Regions from separate parts of the Xanthomonas sp. CFBP 8152 genome, predicted to be linked through region 3. Evidence: predicted binding sites of a transcription regulator. Region 3 holds the regulator's gene; each other region holds the start of a gene.
What was found. Region 3 encodes FliA, which starts transcription of late flagellar genes. Its sites were predicted from a motif close to TAAAGTTTNNCNNNCNNNGGCCGATAA; they were not measured.
Positions count from the first base shown of each region.

Region 1: the regulator FliA is predicted to act here: its motif matches at 3,586-3,612, upstream of FHT09_RS03470 (methyl-accepting chemotaxis protein).
Region 2: the regulator FliA is predicted to act here: its motif matches at 5,932-5,958, upstream of FHT09_RS13180 (STAS domain-containing protein).

Region 1 is NZ_JACHNO010000001.1:834,118-841,483, reverse strand. Features, by position in the region: gene FHT09_RS03490 (hypothetical protein) at 1-437, shown strand, start outside; gene FHT09_RS03485 (response regulator) at 516-920, shown strand; gene FHT09_RS03480 (rRNA pseudouridine synthase) at 2,135-2,845, opposite strand; gene FHT09_RS03475 (hypothetical protein) at 2,962-3,168, shown strand; gene FHT09_RS03470 (methyl-accepting chemotaxis protein) at 3,681-5,849, shown strand; gene FHT09_RS03465 (hypothetical protein) at 6,234-6,620, shown strand; partial or broken gene FHT09_RS03460 (GNAT family N-acetyltransferase) at 6,750-7,174, opposite strand; partial or broken gene FHT09_RS03455 (LysE family transporter) at 7,201-7,366, opposite strand, start outside.
Region 2 is NZ_JACHNO010000003.1:335,810-343,175, reverse strand. Features, by position in the region: gene FHT09_RS13210 (glycoside hydrolase family 43 protein) at 1-184, shown strand, start outside; gene FHT09_RS13205 (response regulator) at 404-2,362, opposite strand; gene FHT09_RS13200 (ATP-binding protein) at 2,352-3,227, opposite strand; gene FHT09_RS13195 (ATP-binding protein) at 3,224-4,234, opposite strand; gene FHT09_RS13190 (ATP-binding protein) at 4,225-4,620, opposite strand; gene FHT09_RS13185 (STAS domain-containing protein) at 4,617-4,979, opposite strand; gene FHT09_RS13180 (STAS domain-containing protein) at 4,981-5,823, opposite strand; gene FHT09_RS13175 (NADH:flavin oxidoreductase/NADH oxidase) at 6,402-7,366, shown strand, end outside.
Region 3 is NZ_JACHNO010000005.1:165,848-173,213, forward strand. Features, by position in the region: gene flhF (flagellar biosynthesis protein FlhF) at 154-1,836, shown strand; gene FHT09_RS17900 (MinD/ParA family protein) at 1,823-2,707, shown strand; gene FHT09_RS17905 (RNA polymerase sigma factor FliA) at 2,704-3,468, shown strand; gene cheY (chemotaxis response regulator CheY) at 3,491-3,883, shown strand; gene FHT09_RS17915 (protein phosphatase CheZ) at 3,883-4,509, shown strand; gene FHT09_RS17920 (chemotaxis protein CheA) at 4,512-6,164, shown strand; gene FHT09_RS17925 (XVIPCD domain-containing protein) at 6,418-7,320, opposite strand.

The DNA.
Region 1 (7,366 bases), on a different contig from region 3:
GCGCCCTCGCCCAGGCCGGCGAGAGCAGCGCCGAGCCGGCGTCGGCGCGATCGCTGGACCTGAGCGTCCCCCAAGCCCCGGTGCAGTACCGCTCCGACCCCGAGTACAGCACCGACCCGCCGGGCACCTTCTACGGCGACAAGAGCGGCCCCAAGCCTGCGCTGACCCGCCCCAGCGCCGCCTCGCTTGCCGCCGAACGCGCCGAGCAATGCCAGGGCAAGCTGCATGGCGCGGTCGAAACCGGCATGGGCTATTCCAACCGCGGCGGCAACAGCAACTGGCAGGCCGTCAACCTGAATTCCTGCAAGACCTATTACGACGACGACGGCAAGGCGCACCAGATCGGCGTCAGCATCAGCGTCGGACGCGGCGAAGGCGCGCTGTTCGGCCCGCGCTACGGCCCCGGCGGCTACGGCCCCGGCCCGTTCGGCTGGTAACCGTACGGCTCCGTCTGCGTTGACAGAGGGTTCACTGCCGCATCGCTGAGAATGTGGCCTGCCTTACGAGACGTGCTCATGTCACAGAACAAGGAACGGCCAGTTGTATTTGTCGTCGAAGATGGCGATGGCACCCGACAACTCAGCTGCCTTGTGCTGGAAAGCTATGGTTTTACCTGCCGTAGTGCAGGCTCGGTCGAAGAGGCGCTGACCCTAATCGAAAGCGACCCACGCGTGGATGTGCTGTTTTCCGACATCCATTTCCCGGGCGGCCTGACCGGCGTGGACCTGGCGCTCAAGACGGCGCACGCGCCCTACAACCTGCCGGTGCTGCTGACCTCCGGCCTGGCGGTTGAATATGTGGAAGAGATCCTGCCGGACGGCGTGGCCTTCCTCGAAAAGCCCTATACCCCCGAGCAGTTGCTGGGCGCGATCCGTAGTGTGATGGCCAAGCACCGGGTGCCCTCTACGCCGGTCGCATGACACGGGCAGCCGCAGCCGGATGGCCGCCCACGCTCTCGGCATGAAGTGGCACTGGTCGCGCGACGCGTCGGCAACGGGGAGGCCACGGCCGGGGACCGCGCAGCTCTCATGGCACAACGAATGTGGGGACTGGCCCGACACGCTGTCGGCGCAGCCCCGATTTACCCGATGCCTTGCTCGTTTAGACTGCAGCCACCGGACGCGAGGCCTGTTGGGCCGCTCAACTCGCGAGGCGCTGAGCACGCCCATGTCGGGACATTGTCGGCATCGGGTGAGACGCACCACGTCGTAGTTGGTTGTTCGTCCACCAGCCTGGTTGCGCGCGCTATCTCAGAAGATGAAGTCATTCGCGCGCAAGCGCAGGCGACTTGAGTTTGCAGTCGAACCGCTTGGTACCTGCACGACCACGGTGCCTGCGCTCCAGCGGACGTGACGTGGCTCTCCAACCTGCAGCGCGATCCGTGCCGATGCTCGCAGCGGCTTAGCTCACGCGCCGTCATTGCGTGGGCATCGAATCGATAGCCTCCATAGCCGATGTCCTGACGCTGCTGCTTCTGCCCCTGCGACTGGAGACTTACCGGCTTGCCGTTGCAACACACGCAAGCACAGCGTCAGTCGTGCCTGTATGGCAACGACAGCGTGGTCAGGCAGATGCCGAACAACCGCGCTCGCAGCCATAGGGTGTTCTTGCGGGATTGGCGATGTATCGCCGCTGCGAGTCACGAATACAGTGTATTTCACGCCATCAAGCAAGCCGCTCGCTAGGCTGATGTCGGTGCAGCACTTGGCTGCGAAGACTTCAGGAAATTCTCATGGGCGACAATTCGTTTCTGTCACCGGCCTTCATCATTCTGGTCGTCGGTGTGATTGCCGTAGTGTTCTGGTTGGTGACGCGCGCCAAGAAGAAACGCAACAAGAAATAAGCGATGAAGCAAGCGGGTCTGGCACCGGCATACGCAACGCAGTTCGCGCTCGATACGCGGTTGCCCTGAAGTGCTGATGCCGGGCGCCGGTTTAAACCAGGACGGCCTTCGCCTGGTGCGGCTTACGCCTGCTTTCCGCAAAAGCGCACCAGTGCTGTAGCGGCCTGAACAGCGATGCACCGTAGCCATATCGCCATGTTGAGGCCGCATGGCGCTTGATGCAGATAACGCATCAGCAGCATCGGTGTGCGACCGCACTGCAATCACGCGTGTTGGACAGCCGGATGCCAATCAAAAACGCTCGCCTGTCGGCAGGTAGCGCCATTGGCCGATGGCCAGCTTGCCCAGCGACACGCGGCCCGCGCGCAGGCGCCGGATGCTGACCACCTCCAGCCCCACCTCACCGCACATGTAGCGCAGCTGGCCGGGTTGCACGTGCTTGATCGCAAACCGCAAGCGTTCCTCGTTTTGCCAGCTGACCTTGCACGGCGACAGACTGCGCTGGTGATACACCAGACCATGCGCAAGACGCGCCATGCCATAGGGACGCAGCTCGCCGCGTACCTCCACCAGGAATTCCTGTTCAATGGACGTCGCGTCGCCGTTGAGCCTGCGCAGGACGCGGCCGTCCTGGCTCAGCACCAGCAAACCGCTCGCCTCGTCCTCCAACGGCAACGGCGCGTGCAGGCGCAGGAAGTGCCGCTTCAGCACACGCATCTCGAGCTGGTCGAGTCCGCTGCGCGTTGCCGGAGTAGCCAATGCCAGCGCCGCTGCAGCGCTCATCCCTGCCGGCTTGTGCAGCAGCAGCGTGGCGGGCTCGGCAGGTTCGAGCACGGCGTTTTCCGCCAGCGTCACCTGCGCTGCAGTCGCCAAGGCTTGCGGCTCTTCGACCACGTCCCCGTCCACGCTGACCCAGCCGCCTTCGATGTATTGCTGCGCCTCTCCACGCGAGCAGCCCAACAGCGCGGCCACGCATTTATCGAGACGGATCGGATCGGACATCGGGCGAGCTCGGCTTCAGGGGACGGCAGTGTACGTGCTGGGTCGACGGATGCGTGAGGCGGCTTCTGCACTGTCCGACGACGTGGGAAACTGGGCGCTCACACAGGAGATCGCAGATGTTCATCAAGTTCGGCACCACCCGGGTCCGCCTCAACCATATCTCCGTCATCAGCGATCCCTTCAATGCAGGCGAAAACTTCGGGTCGTATTGCCATTCGGTCCGGGTCGGCCTGCTCTCCGGCGAGGAAATCTTTGCACGCTTCAATACCGAAAGCGGCGCCGAGCAGTTACATGCAGAGGTGCTTGCTGCGCTGGAAAGTTGAGCGCAACACCCACAGTGCCGCCACACGCGTGATGCCTCAAGCGCCGTGCGCGTTGCCGGCAGAGCAGTCAGTGCATACCCCCCCCCCGCAAATCGCTCGGGGCAGTCGGCCTTGTCGCACCGCATCACAGCCGATCGAATCGCGTGACCACTCCGCAGCACCGGCATCGGCGCTGCCTGAAGACAGCGTATTAACGGTACCTCGACACATGACGCATTCGCTCCTGTCCCGAGATCTGACTTGCTCCAGGTGCGTTTCGGCAGAACGTCGGAAAAGGGTTCCGCTGCTGGCATGCGTCGATCCAGCAGTAACGCAATGAAGACACAGTTTCTGCGCGCGCGTCAGGTCGCTACTGACAGCTGTCGGGAAATTTCTTCCACACGATGAATTCAATGTAAGTATTTTTAAATACGCGCCTTTAGCTCGTCGCGACCCGGCCGCTAGCTGAGCAAGACGTTTGGGTGGATGACCTCATCCACCGAGCCCCTCAGTTGCCCTACCTGGATGCGGTAATGAACACATATCTGCAACGCCTCAATGTCGGTCGTCGCCTGGGCATGGCCTTCGGCATCCTGATCCTATTGTCGGGCCTGCTTGTTGCGATCGGCATGGTCACCATGTCCAACGCTCGTCTCGAGCTGGATACCATCGTCAACAGCAACATGGAGAGGATCCAGCTATCCTCGGAAATGCTCGACGCCAATACCAATGTGGCGATCGGTCTGCGCGATATCGTCATGGTCGCTGGCGAAGCCGCCAATCGCCGCGCGATGGACACGATCGAAAAGAACCGCGCACGCTACAAGCAGGCACACGACGCTTTGGCCGCAATGCCCAGCAGTGAGCCTGAAAAGCAGGCGCTCAAGCTGTTAAAGGACAAGCGCGACATCTCGGTCAAGCTCAATAACCAGGTTCTCGAGTACGGCCTTCGCGATCAGAATCAGGAAGCACAGGCGTTGCTGCAAGGCGACGCCGCAACAGCCATGGACGCGCAGCAGACCGCGATCCGCGATAACGCTGCACTGGAACGCCGCCTCAGCAAAGATGCCTATGCGGCCGCGGTTGCATCGATGCATAAAGCTAAAGTCACCCTGATCACTGGCGGTATTGCGGCACTGGTCATCAGCGGCCTGCTCGCATGGTTGATTACACGCAGCCTGACCCAACCGCTCAGCCAGGCCACACGCACTGCGGAAGCCATCGCAGCCGGCAACCTGCACAACGATGTGCACACCAGCGCCACCGACGAAACCGGCCGTCTGCTCAAGGCCATGGACAACATGCAGCTGCAGCTGCGCAATCTGATCGCCGCGCAAACCGACATGGCCAGGCATCACGACAACGGCCAGATCAGCTTCCGCATCGATGCGGCGGCATTCCCCGGCGACTACGGCCGCATGGCCAACGACACCAATCTGCTGGTCGCCTCGCACGTGGCAGTGCAGACCGATCTGGCACGCATCATGGGCCGGTATGCCGTTGGCGAACTGTCGGAAGACATGCAGCCGCTACCCGGCGAAAAGGCCGTCTTCAGCGACACCATGTCGCAGGTCAAGCTCAACCTGTCGGCGATGAATCACGAGATCAAGCATCTCGCCCAGGCGGCCGCCAACGGCGACTTCAGCGCGCGCGGCGATGCCGAGCGCTTCCAGTTCGATTTCCGCATCATGGTCGAAAGCCTCAACCACCTGATGTCCACGGCCGACGGCAATCTGCAGTCGCTGTCGTCGTTGCTGCAGTCCATCGCCGCTGGCGACTTGACCGCACGCATGAGCGGCGAATTCCGCGGTGTATTCGCACAGATGCGCGATGACGCCAATACCACGGCCAGTCAGCTGGCGCAGATCGTCGGCAACATCCAGGAATCGGCCGTGTCGATCAACTCTGCGGCCAGCGAAATCGCCGCCGGCAACCAGGATCTGTCGCAACGCACAGAGCAGCAGGCGGCCAACCTCGAAGAAACCGCAGCATCGATGGAAGAGCTGACCTCCACCGTCAAGCAGAATGCCGAAAGCGCACGCGAGGCCAATCAGCTGGCGATCGGCGCCGCACGCGTTGCCTCGCAAGGTGGCGAGGTGGTCGGCAAGGTCGTGGACACGATGACCGGTATCGAGGCCTCGTCCAGGAAGATCGCCGACATCATCAGCGTCATCGACGGCATCGCCTTCCAGACCAATATCCTGGCCCTGAACGCGGCAGTGGAAGCGGCGCGTGCCGGCGAGCAGGGTCGCGGCTTTGCCGTAGTGGCCTCCGAGGTGCGCACGCTCGCGCAGCGCTCCTCCGGCGCCGCCAAGGAGATCAAGGACCTCATCGACGACTCGGTGCAACGCGTGGCCGAGGGCTCGGTACTGGTGCACAGCGCCGGCAAGACCATGGGCGAGGTGGTGGCGAGCGTGCAACGCGTCACCGACATCATGGGCGAGATTTCCGCTGCCTCGCAGGAGCAGTCGGCCGGCATCGAGCAGGTCAACCAGACCATCACGCATATGGACGAAACCACCCAGCAGAACGCCGCGCTGGTGGAAGAAGCCACTGCCGCCGCACGCGCAATGGAAGAGCAGGCGGTGCAGCTCACCGATGCGGTGGCGATCTTCAAGATCGACGCACGCCAGGCACGGCAGTCCGCCACGCGCGCAGCGGAGCCGGTCGCACAGCTGCTGAGCAAGGTCCGCAATGCCTGAGCGAGCGGCCGGCACTGCGCCATCGATTGGATCGTCGGTGCAGACACGCTGATGCGACGGTGCGGATGTGCCCGCAGCCATTGACGCTATCGCACAAGAAGAAGCGCCCGTCAGGGCGCTTTCTTCGTTTTATCCCGCAAGCTCCACCGGCATCCGACGCAGACATCTCAGACACCCGTAGCGCGCTCAGTGCACACAAAGCAACCTGGAAACCAAACACTCGAGCCACTCAAAAGCGCTGGTTTCCAGCGCCATGCCTGGCTACGCTGCGCCGGTCGAAAGAGAGCACGCCGGAGGGTAGCCCGGCCACCGTCTGCAGCGCAGGTGGCATCTTAGCCATCGGTACCCACGACATGCGCAGCCGGTGATGCCGGCACTGCAGGTGTGTCCGCGCATGCCCTCATCACCGCTCGGCACGCCTTCTCAATCGCAGAAGGATCGCCCCTGAACACCAGCATCGACAGTCACGTTCTGCATCACCCAATCAACGACGAGCACGCCAGCCTGCATGCTCTCGCTTTCGCAAGGGACGCAGGCGGTGACCGGCACGACGATGCCTTATCGCACTGGCGACGAGCCCATCTCAACGCACGCGTGATCTGGCGGCGGCAGCTCACGCTCCAGGACGGCATGCCGGTGCTGGTGGAAGCCTGGCAGATGCCGCATTCGCTGCGCTGGGAGTGGGAGGCCGTCGACCTGCCGCAGGATCGGCAGCTGTCCGGCGGCAACTGCGATTGGTCGCTGGCGGCAATGCGCGCTGCCGATGCCTGACCGGCGCTGTGCCGTGACGAGGTCGCAGTGCTTGCCTAACACCACGCAGCCCGACAGCGCGTTGAACCGTCTTTCTGCCCCGACGCAGCCCCATGCCGGTGCGGCCGCGCAACAGCCTTCCCATCGCGGCTAGCGCGTGTAGAGGCCGGGACGATAGCGTTCCATCAGCGACTGCGGAGCCAGCGGCGGCGTGAAGCCGTAGCGCGCATAGAGACCATGCGCATCGCTGGTGGCCAGGCTGAAACGGCGCAGCCCCTGCAGATCGGGGTGCGCCATGACCGCATCCATCATTACCTTGCTATAGCCCTTGCCCTGGTGCTCGGGCAACACGAACACATCGCCCAGATAGGCGACGGTTGCGTAGTCGGAAACCACCCGCGCAAACGCCACCTGCCCCCCTCCAGAAACCCGCCGAAGCACAGCGAGTTGGCGATGGAGCGCTGTACCAGAGCAAGCGGGATGTCCCTGGCCCAATTGCTGTGCTGCGCCAGGTAGCGATGGATCAGCGCAACATCGAGCTCGGATTGATCGGTGGAAACGCGCAGCGGCGACATGACAACAACTCCGGCAACAGTGGGCCTCAGGTTAGCGCCTGCGAAGGCAGCAGCAACAGTGCGCACAGCACCAGCATGAATCCTGCGATGGCCGCATCCAGCACACGCCATGCGCGCGGATCGCGGGAGGCCGGCTGCAGCAAACACGCGCCATAGCCCAGACCGGGAAACCAGGGGATGCTGGCCAGGCAC
Region 2 (7,366 bases), on a different contig from region 3:
CGATGCAAGCCAACCGGTCACGCTGCGCTTCGCCCTGGATGGCGCACGCGTGCATGTGGATTACGCGGTCGGCAGCGGTCAATGGCAGACGCTGCTGGAACAGGGCGATGCGAGCATGCTCAGCACCGACAGCACCGGCGGTTTCCTGGGCGCCACGTTCGGCCCGTACGCATATTCGCGTTGAGCGCGCGCAAGCGAACGACACGTCGGCGCTGCCGACGCACTGGACGACCGCCCGCTACAGGCAGGCGCGTACAACGTAGCGTGTCACGCGCAGGAAGCGCACACCTGATACATGCGGGTCGACGTTGGCCCCGACGGCATTCAACGCGCAAGGCGTCGCCACGACAGCGTCGCGCGGCAGGTCGGCATCGACGGCTGACGCCTACGCGCGCAAATCGCGTCAGCCGCGGACGGCCAGCACACTGCTATCGAGCATCTGGCCGACCATGTTGAGCAGATCGTTGAGGCTGAAAGGCTTGGGCAGCAGCGCCATGCCGTCGGCCAGAAATTCCTGGCGGGTGGCGGCGTTTTCGGCGTAGCCGGTGATGAACAGGATCGGCAGGCCGGGGCGCAGCGCGCGCGCCACATCGGCCATGTCGCGCCCGTTCATGCCGGGCAGGCCGACGTCGGACACCACCAGATCGATCTCCACACCGGCACGCAACTGATCCAGTGCGCCATTGGCGTCTTCGGCTTCGATCACGTGGTAGCCGGCATCGCTGAGCACCTCGCTCACCATCATGCGCACCACGTCGGTGTCGTCCACCAGCAGGATGCGCTCGCTGCGCGTCCGCGGCGAACTCGGTGCCGGTGCCGGCGGCACTGCGCTGGCGGTGAGTCCGCGCGGCAGCAGCAAGGCCACCGTGGTCCCGCGGCCCACGGTACTGGTGATGCGCGCGGTGCCGCCGGATTGGCGCGCAAAGCCATAAGTCATCGACAAGCCCAGGCCGGTGCCTTCGCCGATCGGCTTGGTGGTGAAGAACGGCTCGAAGACCTGATTGAGGATGGCCGGCTCGATGCCGCTGCCGTTGTCGATCACGTTCACCGCCACGTAATCGCCATCTTCCAGTTCCGGATCGCCCTGCGCGGTATAGGCCGCGCTCTGGATGCGGATGGTGCCCCGCCCCTTCAACGCGTCGCGCGCATTGATGACCAGGTTGAGCACCACGTTTTCGAGCTGGTTGGCATCGGCCACCGCCACCAGCGGCGTGTCCGCCAGCTCCAGTTCCAGCACGATGTTCTCGCCGATCGAGCGGTGCAGCATGTCTTCCAGCGAGCGCACCCGCGCATTGATGTCGAAGGCCTGCGCATCCAGCGATTGCTTGCGCGCAAAGGCCAGCATGCGCTGGGTCAGCGCGGCGGCGCGATGCGCCGAGCCGGTGGCGATCTCGGCCAGCCGCGGCACCCGCTCGATGCGATTGGACTCGACCGCCAACTGGATCATGTCCAGGCCGGAAATGATGCTGGTCAGCAGATTGTTGAAGTCGTGCGCGATGCCGCCGGTGAGCTTGCCCAGCGCCTCCATCTTCTGCGCCTGCAGCAACTGGATTTCGGTGCGCTGGCGCTCGGCGATCTGGTGGGCCAGCTCGGTGGTGGCGGTATCCAGTTCCTGGCGCTGCTCGCGCTCGCGCAGGCGCTGTTCGGTGACGTCTTCGACCAGCAGCAGGCCCAGATCCGGTTCGCGATACGGCGACACGCGCCATTCGGTCTCGCACACCTTGCCCTCGCACAGGATCGACAAGGCACCGCTCCAGCGCTCGCGCTGCGCCAGCGCGTTGGTCAGCGCGTGCACGGTGGCGGCCTGGTCCACGCCGGGCACGGCAATCACCTCGCCGGGCGTGGCGGCACCGATCAAGCGCTGGAACGCCGCATTGGCCTCATGCGTGTGCAGCCTGGCATCGACCACCGCAATCGGCGCGCTGATGTGCTCGAAGATCTCGCGGAAGCGTGCCTCGCTGATGCGCAAGGCGTCCTCGGCCTGGCGCGCGCGCAGCAGGGTGCGCAGCGTGGCGACCAGCACACTGGGGTCGACCGGGTGAATCAGGTAGGCATCGGCACCGGCTTCCAGGCCGGTGATCATGTCGCCGGTGGCGATCGACGCCGCCGACACGTGCACCACCGGCAGCGACGCGGTGCGCGGCTCGGCGCGTAACGTGCGCACGATGTCGAAGCCGCTCATGTCCGGCAGATTGACGTCCAGTACCAACGCAGAGAATGCCTGCCCGGCCAGCTTGGTCAGGCCGTCGGTGCCGGTACCGGCTTCTTCGACCACGAACTGATGATGTTCGAGCACGCGCCGCACCGAATAACGCGTCACCGCGTTGTCGTCGACGACCAGAATGTGTGGCTTACTGCCCAAGTGCATCCTCCGGTGCCAGCGTGACCGGCAGCACCACAAAAAATTCCGACCCTTGCCCGACCACGCTGTTGATCCCCACCCTGCCGCCCAGCAACTCGGCGAACCGCTTGCAGATCGACAGCCCCAGACCGGTGCCGGTGAGACGTTTCTGCAACGGCGAGTCCACCTGTACAAAATCTTCGAACAAGGCATCGTGAAGCTCGGCCGGAATGCCGATGCCGGTGTCCTGCACGCCGAAGCGCACATGGGTTTCGCCTTCCAGCTGTGCGAACACGCGCACATGGCCTTGCGGGGTGAACTTGAGCGCATTTGAGATGAAGTTGCGCAGGATCTGCGCCAGCTTCTTGTCGTCGGTGTACAGCATCGGCAGCGTCGGTGGATCTTCGAAGATCAAGGTGGTGCTGCTGGCATCGGTGAGCGGGCGGAACATGCCGCGCAAGGCCGCAAACAGGTCCATCAGATCGAACCAGCCCGGCGAGATGGTGATGCGCCCGGCCTCGATCTTGGCCAGATCCAGCAGGTCGTCGACCATTTCGGTGAGCTCGCGCGCCGAGGCGCTGACGAAGCGCACCTGCTTGGACTGCTCGGCGGTCAGCGGCCCGTCCATGCCATCTTCGAGCAGGCGGGTGATGCTCAGGATCGAGCTGAGCGGCGTGCGGAACTCGTGGCTCATGTACGACAGGAAGCGGCTCTTGAGCTCGGACACATCGCGCAGCTGCTCGGCCTGCTGATCGAGCTCGGCATACAGCGCCAGCACGCCCTGGTTGGTCTCTTCCAACTCTTCGCGCAGGGCCTGGTTCTGCTGCCGCAGCGCGTCGAGTTCGGCCAGCGGATCGGGGGGCGATGTCTCACCGGAAGCATTCATTGCAGGCCTCCCAGCCGCATGACAAACACGCCGCAATCGTCGCGGCCACGTGTGTAATCGCGCAACAGCACTGCGGCAATCAGACGCGGATGGCGCGACAGCAGCCCCGGGTGGTCGCGCAGGTTCCAGCGTGATTGCAGACCGTCGCTGTGCATGACCAGCAGTTTGCCGGCGGCGTCCGGAAAATCGAACGGCTGCGCCTTGCGGAACTGCACCCCGACGATGCCCGGATGCGACGGCATGCCACGCACGCCGTCGCCATCGCACAGCGACGCGACGATATTGCCCACCCCGGCAAAGCGCACCCGGCCGGCGTTGCTGTCGAACTGCATCACTGCCGCTGCGCCGCCGCGGGTGCCGGACATGCCGGCATGCAGCTGCGCGATGCGCTCGCCGGGCTCGCCGCTGGCCGTGGCCGCAGCGCGCGTTCCGGCGTCGGCAGCGTCGGCAGCGCCCGGGCCGTGGCCCAGGCCATCGATCACGGTGACGGTCGCCCGCTGCTCGCCAATGGCCAGATGCCAGGCATCGCCGCACACCGTTTCGTTGTGCAGCGGCAGACGGATGGCACCGTACGCCAGGTCCAGCTCGGCGCGTTGCTGCGCAAACAGCCGTGTCATCACGATCGCGCCCTTGGCGTCGGAGTACGCATCCAGCACCTGCGCCTGGCGCTTGATCGCGCCCAACCCGGTGCCGGGCGTCCCGGCGGTGGAGTAGCCATCGCGCAAGCCGTCCGCCAGTGCAAACCCGGGGCCGCCGTCGATGGCGCAAATCTCCACGCCCATGCCCTGGCGTGCGGCCACCGTGGACAACTGCAGGCAGCCGCCACGTCCGTGCTTGACCATGTTGGTGGCAAGCTCGGTGGCCACCAGCGCCACGCGCCCGCAGGCGGCCTCATCGAAGCCCAGCGTCTGTGCCAATGCCGCTGCCTCGCGGCGTGCCTGCCCGACTTGGCTGGTCTCCTCGACACGAAACGCGCGCGTGACCTCGCCAGCGAGCGTCACTTCCATTTGGTGATAGTGATACGCGTGCCCTTGCCGGCTGCGGTGTCCAGGACAAAATCATCCACCAGCCGACGGCTGCCGGATAAGCCCAATCCCAGTCCGCTACCGGAAGTCCAGCCATCGGTGAGCGCCAGATCCAGGTCGGGAATGCCGGGACCGTCGTCGCGGAAGGTCAGCTGCACGCCCTTGCGGATGCCGCTTTCCACCAGGGCCCAATCCATGTCGCCGCCACCGCCGTAGATCACGGTATTGCGTGCCAGTTCGCTGGCTGCGGTGACCAGCTTGGTCTGGTCGACCAGACGCAGGCCGCACTGCACCACCAGCTTGCGCACCGTCTGCCGGGCCAGCACCACGTCCTGTTCGGTGCGCACCGGTTGCGAACCGGTGGTCATGAAGCGCGATCGGGTTGCCGCAGCAGGCGCATGCCACGTTCGACATCGAGCGCGGTGCGCACCGACGGCAGGTTCAGGCCCAGCTCGACCAGCGTGATCGCCACGGCCGGCTGCATGCCCACCACCACGGTCCGGGCATCCATGACCGCCGCCAGCCCGGAGATGGTGCTGATCATGCGGCCGATGAAGGAGTCGACGATGTCCAGTGCGGAAATGTCGATCAGCACGCCGCGCGCGGAGGTGGCACTGATCTTTTCCGACAGGTCTTCCTGCAGCGTCATCGCCAACTGGTCGTGCATGTCCACCTGGATGGTGACCAGCAGCAGGTCGCCCATCCGCAGGATCGGGATGCGTTCCATGTCAGCCTGCCTTGTTCACGGTCACGCCGATGCGCTTGAGCGCCAGCGCCAGCGCGTCGGACAGGTTGGCCTTGGTGACGATACCCTGCAGGTCCAGCCCCAGGTGCACAATGGTCTGCGCAATCTGCGGGCGCACGCCGCTGATGATGGCATCGGCGCCCATCAAGCGGATCGCAGTGACGGTCTTGAGCAGGTGCTGCGCCACCAGCGTGTCCACGGTGGGCACGCCGGTAATGTCGATGATGGCGATTTCCGAGCCGGTATCAACGATGCGCTGCAGCAGCGACTCCATCACCACCTGGGTGCGCTGCGAATCCAGCGTGCCGATCATCGGCAGTGCCAGCACGCCGTCCCACAGTTTGACCACCGGGGTGGACAGCTCCAGCATCTCTTCCTGCTGGCGCACGATGATGTCTTCGCGGGTCTTCTGGAACGCCTTGACGGTATACAGGCCCAGACGGTCCAACAGCTCGGACAGCGCCCACAGCTGCTGGCCCAGTTCCTCTGGCGTATCGGCATACTCGCGCTGCATCAGCGCAAACAGCACCCGCTTGAGCGAGAAGATGAAGTTGGCGGTTTCCTGCGAATCGAAGCTGCGAGTGGCGCGGTCGCGCGAGAGGTTTTCCAGGAAGCGACGCACCTCGCTCCAGTCGGCGCTGTCCAGGGTACTGCCGCCGTCCTTCAGGGAGGCGACCAACAGATGCAAAAAGTCTGCACTTTGTGTTTCGACGTCCTGCCGGGAAATGCGTCCATCGCTGCCCAGGCTGGAGCCCAGCCATGCAGCCAACAACGCAGTTTCCTGGCCACGAATCGCATCGATCGAGCGCTGCTGCAATGCCACCATGAGATCACCCGCCGGAATGAAGAAGAAAGGGCTAGGCGTACGGGCGGCACTGCGCCCTGACCGACGCGGCGCCCCCAACGCCGAAGCGCTGCAGAGTAAAGCAATTCAGTTTCGGCAACCAGCGACCAACCTGTAGCGGTCATGCGCGGTGCCCGACACAGTTTGACATCGCAAGGCGGGCGGCAAACGTGAGCGCGGCCACGCCTGGACAACGGCGGTCGCAGTGCGCGCCGCAGCCGGACAGGTGACCGTGCAGGGCGGCCGCACGGCTGCGCGGGTCCGGCGCCGGTGCGGCGCGTCGGCACTGGCGGTGGCATGGTGGCCGGCGAGGCCGGCACCGCAGGGTCCAGCGGCCGCTCCGACCGGTACCTGGCCTGCCCTAGCTGCGCCGCCCCGACCCGGCGTCCATGTCGTGACGGCACCCACCACGCCTGCGCCGGTCACGACCGCACGCCGGACCAGGTACGCATCCGCACACCTGGCAGCGCATGCAACGCGCTGTGCCATTGGCAGGGTGTCTGCGCGGTGGTCGCGCGTGGTCTGATCGCAGCCTGATTTTTCTCAGGTGGTCGCTCTCCATGTCATCGCTGTTCTCTCCGTATCAACTCAAGGACGTCACGCTGCGCAACCGCATCGCGGTGCCGCCCATGTGCCAGTACACCGCCGTCGACGGCCTCAGCAACGCGTGGCATCAGGTGCATTACGCCAGCATGGCGCGCGGCGGCGCGGGCCTGGTGATCGTCGAAGCCACCGGCGTGTCGCCGGAAGGACGCATCACCCCCGGTTGCCTGGGCCTGTGGAACGACGCCCAGGCCGAGGGGCTGGCACGCATCGCGGCATCGATCAGCGCTGCCGGCGCCGTGCCGGGCATCCAGATCGGCCACGCCGGCCGCAAGGCCAGTGCCAACCTGCCGTGGGAAGGCGACGACCACATCGCCGACGGCGACCCGCGTGGCTGGGACACCATCTCGCCCTCGGCCATCGCCTTCGGCGGCGGCCTGCCCAAAGTGCCGCGCGAGATGACGCTGGACGACATCGCCCGCGTGCGCGGCGATTTTGTCGCCGCCGCACAGCGCGCGCGCGATGCCGGCTTCCAGTGGCTGGAGCTGCATTTTGCGCATGGCTATCTGGCGCAGAGCTTTTTCTCGGTACACGCCAATCATCGCCAGGATCACTACGGCGGCAGCGCCGAAAACCGCGCGCGCTTCCTGCTGGAAACGCTGCAAGCCGTGCGGGCAGTCTGGCCGGAACAGCTGCCGCTCACCGCACGCTTTGGCGTGATCGAATTCGATGGCCGCGACGAAGAAACCCTGCAGGAAGCCATCGCACTGACGCGCAACTTCAAGCAAGGCGGCCTGGATCTGCTCAACGTCAGCATCGGCTTCAGCACCCCGACTGCGCAGATTCCGTGGGGGCCGGCCTTGCTGGCGCCTTACTCCGAGCGGGTCAGCCGCGAGGCGCAGCTGCCGGTTGCCTCGTCCTGGAACATCGACGATCCGCTGGAAGCCGACCGCGTTGTCGGCGCCGGGCAGATGGAGCTGGT
Region 3 (7,366 bases):
CTGCCGAGACCGCAGCCAGCGCCACCGCTGCGGGGCGAGAGCAGCACTTGGAACAACCGAACGGGACAGGCAACTCATGACGCTGGCAACACACCCACATTCATCGCGCACCCGTCCGGCGTCCGGCGGGTCCCGTTCCTGGAGGCACTTCGCATGAAAATCAAACGTTTCGTTGCCCCGGATATGCGCACCGCATTCCGCATGGTGCGTGAAGAACACGGCCCGGACGCAGTGATCCTGTCCAATCGCCGCACCGCCGAAGGCATCGAGATCGTCGCTGCCAGCAACTACGACGAAGAACTCGTGCAGCGCGCCCTGGAAACCGCGCGCTCCGAGACGCCGGCCGTTGCCGCCACGCCGATCCCGTCGGCACCAGCTCCGCAGGCACCGGCCCCACAAGTCGCCGCCGCACCGGTCCACGCACCGCTGAAGCCGGCCGCCGATGCCGGCACGAGCCAGCGCCAGCGCGTTGCCAGCGCCGCCGAAGACATGATCGCCGCAATGGCGCTGCGCCAGCCGGTCAACGTGCCGCGCCAGGCCCCGGTCGCCGTGCCGGTGCGTAGCGCCACCGTCCCCTCGCCCGCCGCCCAGGCCCTGGCCCGTGCGGTCGCAGTCTCCGCCGCGCCGCGTCAGGACCATGCGTTGTCGGCCGTGCCGGAACAACTGTTCGCCGACTTCCTGACCACCGCCCCGGTACCACGCGCTGCCGTGCAGGCCGCGCCGGTGCAGGCGCCGACCCCGATCATGGCCGCCGCCGCTGCCCCTGCGCTGGCCGGCTACGACCAGGACGAGGACGCGCTGGCCGACGAGGCCGACTTCGACCTGGACGCGCTGCCGCAGATCCTGCCGCCGGCCGCGTTGCCGCCGCTGGTGGTCGCCCCGCCGGCCCTGGCCGCGGTGCCGGTCGCCGCCGCCCCGGCGCCGCAGAACGATGAAGAACTCAAGCAGCTGCGCGGCGAGCTGGCGCTGATGCGGCAGATGATCGAGCGCGAAATGAACCGCCTCACCGACGAGCGCCTGCGTGGCTCACCGGTGCGTGCGCAGGCCCTGGAACTGATGGACGACTACGGCTTCGACGCCGGCCTGATCCGCGACGTGGCACTGCAGATCCCGGCCGATACCGAATTGCACCGCGGCCGCGGGCTGATGCTGGGGCTGCTGTCCAAGCGCCTGCCGGTGGCCCCGGTCGACCCGCTGGAACGCGGCGGCGTGATCGCCCTGGTCGGCCCGACCGGCGCCGGCAAGACCACCACCATCGCCAAGCTCGCCCAGCGCTTCGCCGCCCAGCACGCCCCGCGCGACGTGGCCCTGGTCACCACCGACACCCAGCGCGTCGGCGGCCGCGAGCAGCTGCACAGCTACGGCCGTCAGCTCGGCATCGCCGTGCACGAGGCCGACAGCGCCGGGAGCCTGCTGGAACTGCTCGAGCGCCTGCGCGACTACAAGCTGGTGCTGATCGACACCGCCGGCATGGGCCAGCGCGACCGCGCCCTGGCCGCGCAGCTGAACTGGCTGCGCGCCGCGCACCAGGTCACCTCGCTGCTGGTGTTGCCTGCCAACGCGCACTTTTCCGACCTCGACGAGGTCGTGCGCCGCTTCGCCCACGCCAAGCCCCAGGGCGTGGTGCTGACCAAACTTGACGAGACCGGCCGCTTCGGTAGTGCGCTGTCGGTCGTCGTCGATCACCAAATGCCCATCACCTGGGTGACTGACGGACAGCGGGTCCCCGACGACCTGCACCGCGCCAATGCCGCCAGTCTCGTTCTTCGCCTTGAAGATTTGCGGCGCGCTGCCGATAAGCCCTGTACTCCGGAGCACAACCATGCAGTCGCGTGAATACGCCAAGCTGACCAACGCCTTCCCCCTGTCGGCGACCCGTCCCGAGCCCCTGGGCCCGGTGCGCACCATCGCCGTGACCGGCGGCAAGGGCGGCGTGGGGAAAACCAACATCTCCGCCAACCTTGCCGTGGCCTTGGCCGACATGGGCAAGCGCACCCTGCTGCTGGATGCCGACCTGGGCCTGGCCAACCTGGACGTGGTGCTGGGCCTGTCGCCCAAGTACACCCTGGCCGACCTGATCGCCGGCCGCTGCACGCTGGATGAAGTGATCATCGAAGGCCCCGGCGGCGTGCTGGTGGTCCCGGCCGCTTCCGGTCGCCGCCATATGGCCGAACTGGCCCCCGCCCAGCACATCGGCCTGGTCAACGTGTTCTCCGAACTGGAACGCGACCTGGACGTGATGGTCATCGACACCGCCGCCGGCATCACCGACAGCGTGCTGACCTTCTGCCAGGCCGCGCAGGACACCGTGGTGGTGGTCTGCGACGAACCGGCCTCCATCACCGACGCCTACGCGCTGATCAAGGTGCTCTCGCGCGAGCGTGGCGTGGACCGCCTGCAGATCATCGCCAACATGGTGCGCGACCCCAACGAAGGCCGCCTGCTGTACGACAAGCTGTCGCGGGTGTGCGAAAAGTTCCTCGGCGACGTGTCGCTGAACTACCTCGGCCACGTGCCGCAGGACGATTGGTTGCGTCTGTCGGTGCAGCGCCAGCAACCGGTCATCAAGGCCTACCCCGCCAGTCCGTCGGCGCAGGCCATCGCAGAAATCGCTCGCCGTACCTCGCGCTGGCAGGCCCCCACGGTGCCGCGCGGCAATGTCGAGTTCTTCGTCGAACGCATCATCCAACGGGGAGTGGCCGCATGAGCACCGCCACCGCAACAGCCAGCGCGCAGTACCGCGCCGTGCAGCGCAACAACGCCAACGATATCGTCACCCAACACGCCGACCTGGTGCGCCGCATCGCCCACCATCTGGCCGCGCGCCTGCCGGCGAGCGTGGAAGTGGACGATCTGATCCAGGCCGGCATGATCGGCCTGATCGAAGCCTCGCGCAGTTACGACTCAGAGCAGGGCGCCTCGTTCGAGACCTATGCCTCGATCCGCATCCGTGGCTCGATGATCGACGAGATCCGCCGGGGCGACTGGGTACCGCGGTCGGTGCACCGTCGCGCACGCGACGCTGCCGCTGCCGTCCGCAAGATCGAACAGCACACCGGCCGCGCCGCCGCTGCCACCGAAGTGGCCGCCGCGATGGAAATACCGCTGCCCGATTACCTGCGTCTGATGGAAGATGCCGCCCGCGGCCAGGTGCTGAGCCTGGAGTCGCGGATCGAGGATCATGGCGAGCTGGACACCACCGCCAAGGGTGGCCCCAATCCGCAGCAGATGATGGAGCGTGGCGAATTCGGCCGCGAGCTGGGCAAGGCGATCGGCCAGTTGCCCGAGCGCGAGCAGCTGGTGCTGTCGCTCTACTACGAACAGGAATTGAACCTGAAAGAAATCGGCGCCGTGCTCGGTGTCAGCGAATCGCGCGTCTGCCAGATCCATGGCCAGGCGGTGGTACGTCTGCGCGGCCGCCTCAAGGTCTTCGAACTGGCCGACGCCGGTGTCGAAATTGACGAATAATTTTTCGTGTTAGGAGCTTGATGTGAACAAGAACATGCGGATTTTGATCGTGGACGACTTCTCGACGATGCGACGCATCGTCAAGAATCTGTTGGGCGATCTTGGCTTCACCAATACCGCAGAGGCCGAAGACGGCAACAGCGCGTTGGCTGCGTTGCGGTCCGGCCCGTTCGATTTCGTGGTCACCGACTGGAACATGCCTGGCATGACCGGCATCGACCTGCTGCGCAACATCCGCGCCGACGCCAAGCTCAAGCACCTGCCGGTGATGATGGTGACTGCCGAAGCCAAGCGCGAGCAGATCATCGAAGCGGCCCAGTGCGGCGTGAACGGCTACATCATCAAGCCGTTCACCGCGCAGACGCTGGAAGAGAAACTGGGCAAGGTATTCGAACGTCTGGCGGCGACCGCCTGATGAACGTCACCGTGGACACCAATGCCGAACGCGCCGCGTTGATCGACCGCCTGCAGGGCGCGCTCGATGCACTGGAAAGCGGTGACGAAGCTGCGTGGAAGCGCGAGGTCGACCACCTCGCCGCCCTGCGCACGCGCCCGATGATGCAGGGCCTGAGCCGGCTCGCGCGCGAACTCGGTCAGGCGCTGGGCGAGTTGCCCACCGTGCCCGAAGAGGCCGGCGAGCTGGACGATGCCTGCTCGCGCCTGGACCACGTGGTGGAAATGACCGAGAAGGCCAGCCATCGCACGCTGGATCTGGTCGAGGAATGCCGTGAGCTGGCCAACCAGCTACGCGACGGCGGTCTGAATCAGGACCAGGGCGCGCTGATGGACAAGATGCGCCACAACCTGACCGAGCTGTCGCTGGCGCAGAGCTACCAGGACCTGAGTGGGCAGATCATCCGGCGCGTGGCCGGCATCGTCCGGCGCGTGCACGAGGGTTTCGGTGCGCTCGGCCTGCCGCCGAAGAATCCAGAGCCGAAGAAAGACGACGGCGGTCTTGCCGGTCCTGCAGTCAAGGGCCTGGACCGTCACGCGGTGTCGCAGGACGACGCCGATGACCTGCTGTCCGGATTGGGGCTGTAACCATGAGTGCTGTTCCAGACGATATTGCTGCCGATTTCATCGTCGAGGCCCAGGAAATCCTGGATCGCCTCGGCGAACAGCTGGTGTCGCTGGAGCAGGCACCGGACGAAGCCGATCAGCTCAATGCGGTATTCCGCGGCTTTCACACGCTCAAGGGCGGCGCCGGCTTTCTGGCGATCAAGCCCATGGTCGAGCTCTGCCACGCCGCCGAGGAAACCCTGGGCATGGCGCGCTCCGGCCAGGCAGTGTTGCAGGCGCATCACTTCGATGCCGCGCAGCAGTCGCTGGATTACCTGCAGGCCATGCTGGATGCAATGGGCTCGGGCGAAGCCGTGCCGCATGCACCGGCCTCGCTGATTGCGCAGTTCGATGCCAAGAGCGGCCCGCCGGCGGTCAAGGCCGCGCCCAAGGCCGCCGCCGCAGCGCCCGCACCCGACGACGCACATGGCGCCGCTGCGCCCGGCGCCAAGGCCGCGCCCAAGGCGGCGGCCAAGGGAGCCGACGCCGAGCAGACCGTGCGCGTGGACACCAAGCGCCTGGATGCCATCGTCAACCTGATCGGCGAACTGGTGCTGTCGCGCAATCGCCTCAAGACCCTGCGCACCCGCCTGCGCGACGAGGAACTCGACCGCGCGGTCAGCACGCTGGACATCGCCACCGCACGCCTGCAGACCGCGGTGATGCGCACCCGCATGCAGCCGGTCAGCAAGGTGTTTGCGCGCTTCCCCAAGGTGGCCCGCGATGTCGCGCGCACGCTGTCCAAGGAAGTGGAGCTGGAACTGATCGGCGCCGAGACGGAACTGGACCGCAACCTGGTCGAGGCCCTGGCCGACCCGCTGGTGCACCTGGTGCGCAACGCCATCGACCACGGCATCGAATCGCCGGCCCTGCGCGAAGCCACCGGCAAGCCGCGCAGCGGCCATGTGCGGCTGTCTGCGCAGCAGGAAGGCGACTACGTCAGCATCGAGATCCAGGACGACGGCGCCGGCATCGACCCCGAACGCCTGCGCGAGATCGCCCGCAACAAGGGCCTGATCGACGCCGAAGCCGCCGCCCGCCTGAGCACCGACGAGTGCCTGCATCTGATCTTCATGCCGGGCTTCTCGACCAAGGCCGAGGTCACCGACATCTCCGGCCGTGGCGTGGGCATGGACGTGGTGCAATCGCGCATCCGCGAACTCAGCGGGCAGATCCAGATCCAGTCCGAGCTGGGCCGCGGCAGCCGCTTCATGATCCGCGTGCCGCTGACCCTGGCGATCCTGCCGACCCTGCTGGTGCAGGCCGGCGAAGCGGTCTATGCCTTGCCGCTGGCCCGCGTGGTCGAGGTGCTGCACGCCCCGCAGACGTCGCTGGGCTGGTTCGACGGCCGCGCCGTGCTGGACCGCCGCTCGCATACCCTGCCGCTGATCGACCTGCGTCGCTGGCTGGGCGTGCCTGCCGAACAACCGCCGCTACTGACCGTGGTGCTGCTGCAGGCCGGCGAAACCCGTTTCGGCCTGGTGGTGGACCAGGTCCGCGGCCGCGAGGAAGTGGTGATCAAGCCCCTGCCCCGTGCCCTGCGCGGCCTGCCCGGCTACGCCGGCGCCACCCTGATCGGCGATGGCCGCATGGCGCTGATCCTGGATGTGGATGGACTGCGTTCCAGCGATCAGTGAGTTTGGGGATTCGGGATTCGGGATTCGGGATTGGGAGAATCGGGAATCGGGAATCGGGAATCGTCAAGACGATCCTGGTTGCCTGATCTAACGACAACGGCCGCGTACTGCGGCCGTTGTCGTTTCACTACCAGCATCGCTGCCGATCTATGCCGCTACGCGCGCAGGCATGGGCGCGATGGTTTGGCGACGGCCAGGCTGCCGTGGAAGTGAATCTGGAACCGTCATTTCAGAACCGTTACTTCACTAGCCCTCACACCATCCGGTGTTGAGGCGCAATCGACTGCTCTCGCTGTTGCTCCTGCTGCTGGGATTGCTGTTGGCGCTGAGTTTCGCCCAAGGCCTGTAGTTGCCCCAAGGATTGCTCGACGGACTGCGCAATCGCATCACTTGTCTTCATATGCGCCATCTTGTGAGCGGGATCGTTCAACGCACCTTCCACAACGAAGACGTTCTCGCCCTGGCGCACGGACTTGGTGTTCTCGCTCAGCACGACATGATCGATTCGCGACAGCCCGTTCTCTTTGGCTAAATACGCGCTGCTTGCTGCCAGCCGTGCGCTGTTGTCGTCATACTCGCGGCCGAGACCTTGCTCAAGGCGGCGAACGGCTTCTTCTGCTTGGTGATGCAGCGGATCTGTTGGCAGCACTCTCGCAAGCTGTGTTACTTCCTGTAGTGGAGATACCTGCTCACCGGGCGGCTGCGCCTCACCAATCACCTTCTGCCAAAGTTCCTGCTTGGGCTTGGGATTGTTGTGCTCCTTATTCAACTCACTTTTAGGCACAGGAGCAGGAATGCTCTTGATATCATCTACGTTTTCTACGGGTCTGATATCCCCCTCAAAGCCTTTATCAACTCCATCTTTTGTCTTCCGGTACAGTCCAGCGTGATTGAGCGCATCCCACGTGAAGTCGATACAACTGTTTTTAACACCGTGATATTCCATATTGAACCCGTGCTTAGCAGGGGCCGCGCCGAAGGCCCCCAACTTGTCATACTGGGCCTTATCAATCTCCATCGTGCGTGAGTAATACGGTTTTTGATAGGTGTCGACGTCATTGAACGAAGGTTTTCCCGGCCCGCTAGCCTCACCATGCTTGATGGGCGAGAACCCATAACTTTTGACAGTCGTTCCGTCGTCAATCGAGTAGTACATATGGCCGCCGAAGGATGTGCCTCCGGTCATCAACGGCGTACCTGCG